3 regions of the Luteimonas sp. A611 genome follow, and region 2 is predicted to be linked to each of the others. Evidence: predicted binding sites of a transcription regulator. Region 2 holds the regulator's gene; each other region holds the start of a gene.
The links. Region 2 encodes HrcA, which represses chaperone genes, less so after heat shock. Its sites were predicted from a motif close to TTNGCACTCNNNNNNNNNGAGTGCNAA; they were not measured.

Region 1 (3,912 bases), 1.2 Mb from region 2:
GCCGGGCAATCGCAACGCGCCTGCCAGCGTGTCGCGGACCTGTGCGAGCGCAGGCTCGGCGCGCACGATGCCGTCGCGGTCGAGCAGCTCGTAGCGCACGCCGTATTCGCGCAGCACGGCGATGTCGCGCGCCGCGGCGTCGAGCTGGGCGTGGGTGCGGAACAGCTGGGTGGTGCCGAGCGTGCGCTGTTCGTACTCGATGCCGGTGGCCACGCGCAGTTCGGCCAGGCAGTCGCGGCTGTATTCAGCCAGCCGCACCATCCGCGCCTTGCTCACCGCGTAGCGCGGATGGGTGCAGTTGCGCAGCATCGCCCACAGCCAGCGGTACTGTGCCGGGTCGCTGGTGGGTTTGATCGCCAGCGGCGCGTGGCGCGACAGCAGCCACTTCACCGCCTTGAGCGGGATGCCAGGCGCCGGCCACGGCGAGGCATAGCCCGGCGAGACCTGGCCGGCATTGGCGAAGCTGGCTTCCATCGCCGGCCCGTCGCTGCGGTCGACCACCACCACCTCGTGGCCCTGCTGGCGCAGGTACCAGGCGCTGGTTACGCCAATCACGCCGGAACCCAGGATCAGGATGCGCATCGCCTTGCTCGCTCGCGGCAGGCCGGAAGGAGTCGGGTCCATCCGGGGGTGGGTCGAAGGTGGTCACGGGGCGGAATTCCACCAGTATAAGAGCGGGAAGGCAGCGGAATTTTCCAAGATTCAGTCGGATGGCAGTTAATATTCCTGCAAAGACCGCCCCCGACAGTGCCAATGAAACGCAGGGAACTCGACCGCGTCGACCGCCGCATCCTGCGCATCCTGCAGCAGGAGGGGCGCATCGCCTTCACCGAACTCGGCGAGCGCGTGGGCCTGTCGACCACGCCCTGCACCGAGCGCGTGCGCCGGCTCGAGCGCGACGGCGTGATCACCGGCTACCACGCCCGTGTAGCGCCCGCCGCGGTCCAGGCCAGCCTGCTGGTGTTCGTCGAGATCAGCCTGGCCTACAAGTCCGGCGACATCTTCGAGGAATTCCGCCGCGCCGCGCTCAAGCTGCCGAACGTGCTGGAATGCCACCTGGTGTCGGGGGATTTCGACTACCTGATCAAGGCGCGGATCTCGGAAATGGCGTCCTACCGCAAGCTGCTCGGCAGCACCCTGCTGACCCTGCCGCACGTACGCGAATCCAAGAGCTACATCGTCATGGAAGAGGTGAAGGAGACGCTGGAGCTGCCGGTCGGGGACTGAGTTTGCGTGGCTCCGGCGGCCCCCATCCCAACCCTTCCCCCGCGAGCAGGGGAGGGTTGGGATGGGGGCAAGCCGAAACCGCGAAAAGAAATCCACACCCTGCCCCTTGAAAGCGCCGGCTACCCCCCTCATCTTCCGATCACCTCCCGGCCCGTCCGGGATTTTCGCGCCCGCGTTGCTGGCAGTCGCCCTTGGCGAGTGCTAACATCGCCGCCCCTTTACCTGTCCAATCAATCACTTGCGAGGGTTGAAAATGAGCAACATCAAGCCGCTGTACGACCGCGTGGTCATCAAGCGTATGGAAGAAGAGAAGCTGTCGGCCGGCGGCATCGTGATCCCGGACTCGGCCACCGAAAAGCCGATCAAGGGTGAAGTCGTCGCCGTCGGCGAGGGCAAGGTGCTCGACAACGGCAGCGTGCGCGCGCCCAAGGTCAAGGCCGGCGACAAGGTGCTGTTCGGCAAGTACAGCGGCACCGAGGTCAAGCTCGACGGCACCGAATACCTCGTGGTGAAGGAAGACGACATCTTCGCGATCCTCGGCTGATCGCGGCGTCTTTCGCCAGCCCTTTCCACATTCCCACTATCCAGACATCGAGGTAATCAGCCATGGCTGCCAAGGAAATCCGTTTCGGTGAAGACGCGCGCGCCAAGATGGTGCGCGGCGTCAACATTCTCGCCAATGCCGTCAAGGCAACCCTCGGCCCGAAGGGCCGCAACGTCGTGCTCGAGAAGAGCTACGGCGCGCCGACCATCACCAAGGACGGCGTCTCCGTCGCCAAGGAAATCGAACTGGCCGACAAGTTCGAGAACATGGGCGCGCAGATGCTGAAGGAAGTCGCGTCCAAGACCTCCGACAACGCCGGTGACGGCACCACCACCGCCACCGTGCTGGCGCAGGCGCTGATCCGCGAAGGTGCCAAGGCGGTCGCCGCCGGCATGAACCCGATGGACCTCAAGCGCGGCATCGACCAGGCCGTCAAGGCCGCGGTGCAGGAGCTGAAGAACATCTCCAAGCCCACCGCCGACGACAAGGCGATCGCCCAGGTCGGCACGATCTCGGCCAACTCCGACGAGTCGATCGGTACCATCATCGCCGACGCGATGAAGAAGGTCGGCAAGGAAGGCGTGATCACCGTTGAAGAGGGCTCGGGCCTGGACAACGAGCTCGACGTCGTCGAGGGCATGCAGTTCGACCGCGGCTACCTGTCGCCGTACTTCATCAACAACCAGCAGTCGATGTCGGCCGACCTGGATGACCCGTTCATCCTCCTGCACGACAAGAAGATCTCCAACGTGCGTGACCTGCTGCCCGTGCTCGAAGGCGTGGCCAAGGCCGGCAAGCCGCTGCTGATCGTGGCCGAAGAGGTTGAAGGCGAAGCGCTGGCGACCCTGGTGGTCAACACCATCCGCGGCATCGTCAAGGTCGTGGCCGTCAAGGCCCCGGGCTTCGGCGACCGTCGCAAGGCGATGCTCGAAGACATGGCCGTGCTGACCGGCGGCACCGTGATCTCCGAGGAAGTCGGCCTGCAGCTCGAGAAGGCGACCATCGCCGACCTCGGCCGCGCCAAGAAGGTGCAGGTCTCCAAGGAGAACACCACCATCATCGACGGCGCCGGCGAGACCGGTGGCATCGAGGCGCGCATCAAGCAGATCAAGGCGCAGATCGAAGAGACCTCTTCGGACTACGACCGCGAGAAGCTGCAGGAGCGCGTGGCCAAGCTGGCCGGCGGCGTCGCGGTGATCAAGGTCGGTGCCTCGACCGAGATCGAGATGAAGGAAAAGAAGGCCCGCGTCGAAGACGCCCTGCACGCCACGCGCGCTGCGGTGGAAGAAGGCGTGGTCCCGGGCGGCGGCGTGGCCCTGGTGCGCGCGCTGCAGGCCATCGGCGAGCTCAAGGGTGCCAACGAAGACCAGAACCACGGCATCGTGATCGCCCTGCGTGCAATGGAAGCCCCGCTGCGCGAGATCGTCACCAACTGCGGTGAAGAGCCGTCGGTGGTGCTGAACAAGGTCAAGGACGGCACCGGCAACTACGGCTACAACGCGCAGACCGGCGAGTACGGCGACATGATCGCGTTCGGCATCCTGGATCCGACCAAGGTCACCCGTTCGGCGCTGCAGAACGCAGCCTCGATCGCCGGCCTGATGATCACCACCGAAGCGATGGTGGCGGAGCTTCCCAAGAAGGAAGAGCCGGCCATGGGCGGCGGCGGTGGCATGGGCGGCATGGGCGGCATGGATTTCTGATCCAGCGCCAACCGTTCCACTGCGACACGAAAAACCCCGCCGCGAGGCGGGGTTTTTCTTTGCGCGACGTGGACTCACGCAACCCTGGCCGCGTTCGTGCTCAGGCCAGCCGGTTGTAGCGCAGCACGATCTCGTAGCGGCTTTCCTCGTCGTCGCTGACGTACTCGCGCAGTTCGCGGTATTGCTGGGCGACCTTCTCCAGCGGTGTCACCTTCACCTTGATGCCGCCGGCCGTCGTGTACTGGCGCGGCGGCGGCAGCGGGAAGTTGAGGCTGGTCAGGGCCACCAGCTCGCCGATGGTCGGGCCGATCGCGTCCTCGATGATCAGGTCGGCCGGCGCCCACAACGCGACGAACAGGATGATGGCCAGTGCGATGGCGACCGCGATCGCGGCGGCGATTGCGCCGGCCACGCCCATGGCGACCAGCTTTGTCGCGA
Region 2 (3,912 bases):
CGCCGCCCTGCGGATCGGGGCGGCCGGCATCGACGGGTTCCAGCGCCACCTCGAACACGCCGCCGCCCATGCCAAGCTCGGCAATCAGCGTCGTGGTGGCCTGCGACAGCCGCGCAGCCGCGTCGGCGCGCACGCTGCCGAGGGCGTCGGCAGCGCTGCGCCAGAGCGCCGCGGCCTTGCCGATCTCGCCCTCGAGCGATGCCAGGCGGACGCCCGCATCGCGCAGCGCCTCGAGTTCGGCCGTGAACGCGGCCTGCTGACCGGCCAGTTCCCCGGGCGACACGCGATGCTTGCGCGACAGCTCGTGCAGCCGCGCCAGTGTTGCGTCCAGCGCCTCGAACTGGGCTGGATCGATGTCGAGCTCGTCGCGCACCCGCTGCAGCAGCAGGGTGGCCTCGTCGAGCTGGATGGCGGCCGAGTCGAGCATGGCATCGACCTCGCCCAGCCGCGGTTCGTGCGCACGCTCGCGCGACAGCCCGCCGCGCAGCTGCTGCAGGCGGCGCACCAGCGCGGGACCATCGTCGCCGGCCAGGCCGTCGAGCGCGTCGTCGCAGGCCGCGATCAGCCCGGCCGCGTGTGCCTGGCGGCGATGGCCGGCGACCAGCGACTCGATCGACTCCGGGCGCAGGTCCTCTCGCTCGAGTTCGGCGAGCTGGTGGCCAAGCCAGTCGATGCGTTCGGACACGTCGCCGGTCTTGGACAGGGCGTCGCGCTCGCGCAGCAGCGCAGCCCAGGCGGCCGCCGCCCCGCGCACCGCGGCCAGCTGTGGCTCGTGGCGGCCGAAGGCGTCGAGCAGGGCGAGCTGGCTGGCCTTTTCCATCAGCGCCTGGTGCTCGTGCTGGCCGTGGATCTCGACCAGGAGGCCGGCCAGCTGCGAGAGCTGGGCCAGGGTGGCCGGGCGGCCGTTGATCCAGGCGCGCGAACCGCCGTCCGCGCGCAGGGTGCGGCGCAGGGTGCAGGCCGTGCCGTCGTCGAACTCCTGTTCGTGCAGCCAGGCCAGGGCGGACGGCACCGCGGCCGGATCGAACTCGGCGTGCAGCTCGGCGCGCTGGGCGCCGTGGCGGACCATGCCGGCATCGGCGCGCAGGCCCGACAGGAAGCCCAGCGCATCGACCAGCAGCGACTTGCCCGCGCCGGTCTCGCCGGAAATCACGGTCATGCCCGGGCCGAACTCGAGTTCGGACTCGGGGACGACGGCGAAATCGCGGAGGGTCAGGCGTTTGAGCATGGCCGCGCATTGTAGTGCGCGCAGTCGCAACAGCCGAGACGCAAAGGCGCCGGATGCGGGTCGGGAAAGTCCGCACCCGTCGGGCCGCCCACTGCCGCGCCGGCGCAGGACCACGGCTGGCCCGGTGCGCAGGCCGCTTGCGCCCTTGCGCGCATCGGCGATCTAATCGGTCCATGTCCGCATCCTTGCCCGGCAAAAAACTCGACCTGCGCGCGCGCCAGCTGCTGCGTACGCTGATCGGGCGCTACATCCGCGACGGCGAGCCGGTGGGCTCGCAGACGCTGGCCCGGCACGCGGGGTTGGACGTCAGCGCCGCGACGATCCGCAACATCCTCGCCGACCTCGAGGAGCAGGGGCTGCTGGCCGCGCCGCACACATCTGCCGGGCGGGTGCCCACCGCGCAGGGCTACCGCGTGTTCGTCGACTCGCTGCTGCAGCTGCAGCCGCTGGCCCATGCCGAAATGGCCCGCCTGCGCGGCGAACTGGCCGCGGGCGGCGGCACCCAGTCGCTGCTGGGCAGCGCTTCGGAACTGGTGTCGGCGATGACCCACTTTGTCGGCGTGGTTTCGGTGCCGCGCCGCGAGCAGTTCGCCTTCCGCCACATCGACTTCGTCCCGCTCGACGCGCAGCGGGTCATGGCGATCCTGGTGTTCTCCGACAACGACGTGCAGAACCGCATCATCCAGACCCGCCGGCCCTACGAGGCCTCGGAGCTGGAGCGGGTGGCCAATTACCTCAACGCCCATTTCGCCGGCCGCCAGGTCGCCGACATCCGCGCCAGCCTGGTGCGGGAGCTGCAGGCCGCGCGCAGCGAGATGGAGGCGCTGCTCTCGCACACGGTCGAGCTGGCCGAGCAGGCGCTGGCGCCGGTCGACGACGACGACATGTTGGTCGCCGGCCAGACCCGCCTGATCGGCGTGCAGGACCTGTCCGACCTCGACCGCCTGCGCGAGCTGTTCGAGGCCTTCGCCCGCAAGCGCGAGATCCTGCAGCTGCTGGAGCGCACGATCAAGGCGCCGGGCGTGCGCATCTTCATCGGCGAGGAAACCGGGCTGGCGCCGCTGGAGGGCGTTTCGCTGGTGACCGCACCCTACGGCGCGGGTGGCAAGGTGCTGGGCGTGCTGGGCGTGATCGGCCCGACCCGGATGGCCTACGACCGGGTGATTCCGGTGGTGCAGGCGACCGCCGAGCTGCTGGGCGCCGCCTTGAATCCGGATCCGCCGACCCCATAGCTGCGGGGTCGGCGGCCCTGCGACCGCCTTACCAGCCCCAGGAACATGACCACGGAACCGATGCAGGATGCCGCGCCCGCGGCTGAAGAATTGAATACCCCCGACGACCGCATCCAGGCGCTCGAAGGCGAGCTTGAACAACTGCGCGCACAGTCGCTGATCGACCGCGCCGACATGGAAAACCAGCGCAAGCGCCTCGAGCGCGACGTGCGCAACGCCTGCCGCTTCGCCAACAAGCAACTGCTGGGCGACCTGCTGCCGGTGTTCGACAGCCTGGAGGCCGCGCTCAACACCGCCCCGGCCGAGGATCCGCTGCGCGACGGCGTGGTGCTGACCCTGCGCGAACTGACCCGCGTGTGCGGCAACAACGGCCTGGTCGAGGTCGCCCCGGCAGCGGGCGATGGCTTCGACCCGGAGAAGCACAACGCCATGAGCGCGGTCGAGACGACCGACGTCGCCCCGGGCAGCGTGTTCCAGCTGTTCCAGAAGGGCTACCTGCTCAACGAGCAGTTGCTGCGCCCGGCCCTGGTGTCGGTCGCGAAACAGGACTGACGTCCTGCTTTCCGCCTTCCCCGCCGAGGGGAAGGCGCGCCCTTGGCCCTTGAAGGGAAGGGCTCGACACCCCAGATACGCACCATCGGCGGCATCGCCGCCACCTGACGAAGATTCCAGAGGGAACCCACCATGGCAAAGATCATCGGCATCGACCTGGGCACGACCAACTCGTGCGTGGCGATCATGGACGGCGGCAAGGCCAAGGTCATCGAGAACAGCGAGGGTGATCGCACCACGCCGTCCGTCGTGGCCTATACCAAGGACGGCGAGGTGCTGGTCGGCGCGTCCGCCAAGCGCCAGGCCGTCACCAACCCCAAGAACACGTTCTACGCGGTCAAGCGCCTGATCGGCCGCAAGTTCACCGATGCCGAGGTCAAGAAGGACCTCGACCTGGTGCCCTATGACATCGTCGCGCACGACAACGGCGACGCCTGGGTGCAGACCAGCGACGGCAGGAAACTCTCGGCGCAGGAAGTGTCCGCGCGCATCCTGGAGAAGATGAAGAAAACCGCCGAGGATTATCTGGGCGAGAAGGTCACCGAGGCGGTGATCACGGTCCCGGCCTACTTCAACGACTCGCAGCGCCAGGCGACCAAGGACGCCGGCCGCATCGCCGGCCTCGACGTCAAGCGCATCATCAACGAGCCGACCGCGGCCGCCCTGGCCTATGGCCTGGACAAGGGCGGCGGCGACCGCAAGATCGCCGTGTACGACCTCGGCGGCGGCACCTTCGACATGTCGATCATCGAGATTGCTGAAGTCGACGGCGAGAAGCAGTTCGAGGTGCTGGCCACCAACGGCGACACCTTCCTCGGTGGCGAGGACTTCGACAAGCGCGTCATCGACTACCTGGTCGAGGAGTTCCAGAAGGACTCCGGTCTGGACCTGCGCAAGGAT
Region 3 (3,912 bases), 1.1 Mb from region 2:
CGCGTGGCCGCCGCATCACGCGCCGCTGGGCTAGGATGGCGCGTCTCCCAGAGCAGTCCACGCATGATCGACGTCCCGATGCAGAACGTGCTGGTCGCGCTCGCGGTCACGACCGTGGCGGGCCTTGCAACCGGCTTCGGCGGCCTGCTGGTCTTCGCCTCGAAAACACCCAACGCACGCCTGCTCGCGTTCGGCCTGGCCTTTGCCGGCGGTGCGATGGTGTACGTGTCGCTCGGCGAGATCCTCGCCAAGTCGATCGTGTCGTTCACCGCACAGTTCGGCGAGAAGCTCGGATTCACCTGGGGCACGCTGTCATTCCTGGCCGGCGTGCTGCTGATCGTGACGATCGATCGCCTGATACCCAATCCGCACGAGCGGCTCGAGGTCGATGATCCCTATTTCCGCGAGCACAACCGCGATTACATCAAGCGCGTCGGCCTGCTGACCGCCATCGCGATCACCGCGCACAATTTTCCCGAAGGGTTGGCGACGTTCTTCGCCACGCTCGAGGATCCCCGCGTGGGCATGCCACTGGCCTTTGCGATCGCGATCCACAACATCCCGGAGGGCATCGCCATCGCGGTGCCGGTGTATTTCGCGACCAACAACAAGGCCTACGCCTTCTTCGCCTGCCTGCTCTCAGGGCTGGCCGAGCCGATCGGCGCGATCATCGGCTACGTGCTGTTGCGCCAGTACCTGTCGGACGCGGTGTTCGGGGCGGTGTTCGGGGTGATCGCCGGGGTCATGGTGTTCCTGGCGCTGGACGAGCTGCTGCCGGCGGCCAAGCGCTACGCCAAGGGCCACGAGACGGTGTACGGCCTGGTGACCGGCATGGGCGCGCTGGCGATCAGCCTGGTGCTGTTCAAGTGGTGAGCCGCCGGATCGGGTGCAGCAACGCCTGAGCGTCCGGCCACGTTCGGCAAGGGCGGCCAGGTCAACTGAGCGGCCACGAAAAAGCCCGGCCGGAGCCGGGCTTTCCTGTGGGCCACCGCCGCGGCTCAGGCCGCGAACAGCGTCTTCATCTTCTTCAACGCGTTGGCCTCGACCTGGCGGATGCGCTCGGCGGAGACGCCGTATTCGTCGGCCAGTTCCTGCAGCGTGACCTTGCTCTCGTCATCTAGCCAGCGACGCATGATGATGTCGCGCGAGCGCGCATCCAGGCGGGCCATGCCTTCGCGCAGCAGGCCGAGCTTGTTGTCCCGGCTGCTGCTGCGCTCGTAGGCCTGGGCCGGATCCTCTTCGCGCGCGACCAGGTAGGCCGCAGGCGCCGGCGGTGCGCGCTCGTCGTCCTCGTCGGACGGCGCATCGAAGCCGATGTCGCGGCCCGACAGTCGCGACTCCATCTCCAGCACTTCGCGCTCGGACACGTTCAGGTCCTTGGCAACCGCCCTGACCTCGGCGGCATTGAGCCAGCCCAGGCGGGTCTTGCTCTTGCGCAGGTTGAAGAACAGCTTGCGCTGCGCCTTGGTCGTGGCGACCTTGACGATGCGCCAGTTCTTGAGGATGAACTCGTGCATCTCGGCGCGGATCCAGTGCACCGCGAAGCTCACCAGGCGCACGCCGACGTCCGGATCGAAGCGCTTCACCGCCTTCATCAGGCCGATGTTGCCTTCCTGGATCAGGTCGGCCAGCTGCAGGCCGTAGCCGCTGTAGCCACGCGCGACGTGCACCACGAAGCGCAGATGCGAGTGCACCAGCTCACGGGCGGCATCCAGGTCCTCGTCGTCCCGGTAGCGGCGCGCGAGCGCCTGCTCATCCTCGGTCGACAGGACGGCGATCTGGTGGACCGCGCCGATGTAGGCTTCCAGCGAACCGAGCGGAGTCAGACCGTTGAACGCGGTAACCGGCAGGTTGTTGGCAACGAGCGCTTGGGACATGGGCATGTTCATGGGGGGCAGTTTAGCAGTCGGCAGATATGACTGCTAAGGCCTCGGAAAGTTCCCTAGCGTTGCATTGCTGGAACGGGACCCCGAGTTTCGCCCGGGCTCCGCGACGGGGCGGTGAACCGCCCCGTCGCGGCAGAACGCGAGTTGCAAATCAACGATTTGCCGCGGGGCATCCCTGACCCAACCGTTCAGGCTTGTACCAGTCACCCTGCCCGATCCGCGTTCACCCGCGAAATCCGTGGCAAAAGCCCGTCCCGCCACCGGACCGCGCCCAGGGTTCAGAACGTCTGCGCGTAACGGAAGTACAGGGTCCGGCCGTAGGCGTCGTAGAGCTCGAAGTTCCAGGGACGTCCGCGAACCTCCATCAGCGCGGGATAGCGGTCGCCGGCGTTGTTGACACCGACGGTGATGCTGCCCTCCCACGGTGCGCGGTAGGTCACCGACAGGTCATGGGTGGTGTAGCTGCCCAGGCGCGAGTTCGGCCCCCCGCCGATGAAGCCGAACGCGGGCGTGCTGGCGGGGTTTTCCTGCGAGTCGATGTAGTTGATGTTCCAGTTCGCGGTCAGCTCGCCCAGCGTCCAGCTGTTGCGCAGGGTGGCGCGCAGGTCGGGCGCGGAGATCCAGCCCAGGCGGTCCTTGACCGTGTCGCCGTCGGTGATGGTGAAGTCGATGACCTTCGCCACCTGCAGCCAGTTCTCCAGCCGGCCGGCGTCGCCCAGCGTGTAGCGGGTGCGCAGGTTGAGGTCGAGGCCGCTCGTTTCCAGGTCGCCCTCGTTGGCATAGGCGGTGTTGACCTCGCTGATCGAGCCGTTCGAGCGCCGCACGACCGAGGTGCCGGTGGGCAGCGCGACGCCGGCGTTGTCGAAGTTGACCAGCTCCTGGAATTCGATCTGGCGGATGCGGTCCTCGACCTCGATCCGGTAGTAGTCCAGGGTCAGGTTGAGCCAGCTGGCCGCGTCCCAGGCCAGGCCGACGCTGGACTGGCGCGAGGTCTCCGATTCCAGGTCGAGGTTGCCGCTGGACCAGGTGTCGACCTGGTAGCTCACGTCGTCGCTCTGCGGCCCGTCGGCGATGTTGTCGCCGTTGGCGTCGCCGCCGCAGTCGGCCGGGCTGTAGCCGAGCACCACGCAGGTGCGGAAGTCGCCCACCTGCTCGGCCGAGAACGCGCGCTTGCCGTGCACGTAGGGCAGCGGCGGCGCGCGGAAGCCCTGGCCGGCCGAGGCACGCAGGGTCAGGTTGTCCAGCGGCTGCCAGCGCAGCGACACCTTGGGCGAGACGTCGCTTCCGTAGTCGCTGTAACGGTCGTAGCGCGCGGCCACGGTGACGTCGAAGCTGTCCACGATCGGGAACAGCCATTCGGCGTAGGCCGCGTAGATCTCGCGCGAGCCTGCCGCCGAATTGCCCGAAGAACCGGCGATCACCCCCGCCTCCGACAGCGAGTCGAAGATGTCGGCGTAATCTTCCTGCCGGTATTCCGCGCCAAACGCCACCACCGAGGTGCCGCCGCCCAGCTCGAACAGGTCGAGCGTGGCGTTGGCGTACAGCTCCTCGATGTCGAAGACGCCGTCGCGCGAGGTGGTGGCGGTGAAGCCCTTGATCACTTCCTCGGAGTTGCCGAACGGATCGAACAGGTTGTAGGAACCGTTTGCGACAGCGGCCTCGGCCAGCGGGGTGACGATGAAGCCGCGTCCGAGCTCCTTGAACCTGGCCTTGCTGCGACGCATGCCGAGGTCGACGTAGAGCTTCTCGGTGGCCTGCCAGTTGAAGCCCACGTTGATGTCGACGACGTTGTTGTCGACGAAGGTGTCCCGGTTGCCGGCCGCCGCGTAGCGGTGGTACACGAATGCGCCCAGGCCGTCGCCAAGCAGCGGATCGTTGGGCGAGCCTTCCGGCACGTACAGCGCGCCCGGCGTGGGCGCATAGCGGCCAAAGCTGTCGGTCCCGCTGTAGCTGCCCGAGGCGTGGATCGACCAGTCCTCGTTGATCTGCCAGCTGCCTCGCGCGAACAGCGACTTGTTCTTCACCG

Region 1: the regulator HrcA is predicted to act here: its motif matches at 1,406-1,432, upstream of groES (co-chaperone GroES).
Region 3: the regulator HrcA is predicted to act here: its motif matches at 1,900-1,926, upstream of rpoH (RNA polymerase sigma factor RpoH).

Annotation. Positions count from the first base shown of each region.
Region 1 is NZ_JBSVRP010000001.1:347,712-351,623, forward strand. It holds gene ACW5EG_RS01540 (D-amino acid dehydrogenase) at 1-582, opposite strand, end outside; gene ACW5EG_RS01545 (Lrp/AsnC ligand binding domain-containing protein) at 754-1,227, shown strand; gene groES (co-chaperone GroES) at 1,481-1,771, shown strand; gene groL (chaperonin GroEL) at 1,834-3,474, shown strand; gene ACW5EG_RS01560 (hypothetical protein) at 3,575-3,912, opposite strand, start outside.
Region 2 is NZ_JBSVRP010000001.1:1,506,406-1,510,317, forward strand. It holds gene recN (DNA repair protein RecN) at 1-1,228, opposite strand, end outside; gene hrcA (heat-inducible transcriptional repressor HrcA) at 1,402-2,460, shown strand; gene grpE (nucleotide exchange factor GrpE) at 2,506-3,012, shown strand; gene dnaK (molecular chaperone DnaK) at 3,145-3,912, shown strand, end outside.
Region 3 is NZ_JBSVRP010000001.1:415,207-419,118, reverse strand. It holds gene zupT (zinc transporter ZupT) at 64-873, shown strand; gene rpoH (RNA polymerase sigma factor RpoH) at 999-1,889, opposite strand; gene ACW5EG_RS01795 (TonB-dependent receptor plug domain-containing protein) at 2,165-3,912, opposite strand, start outside.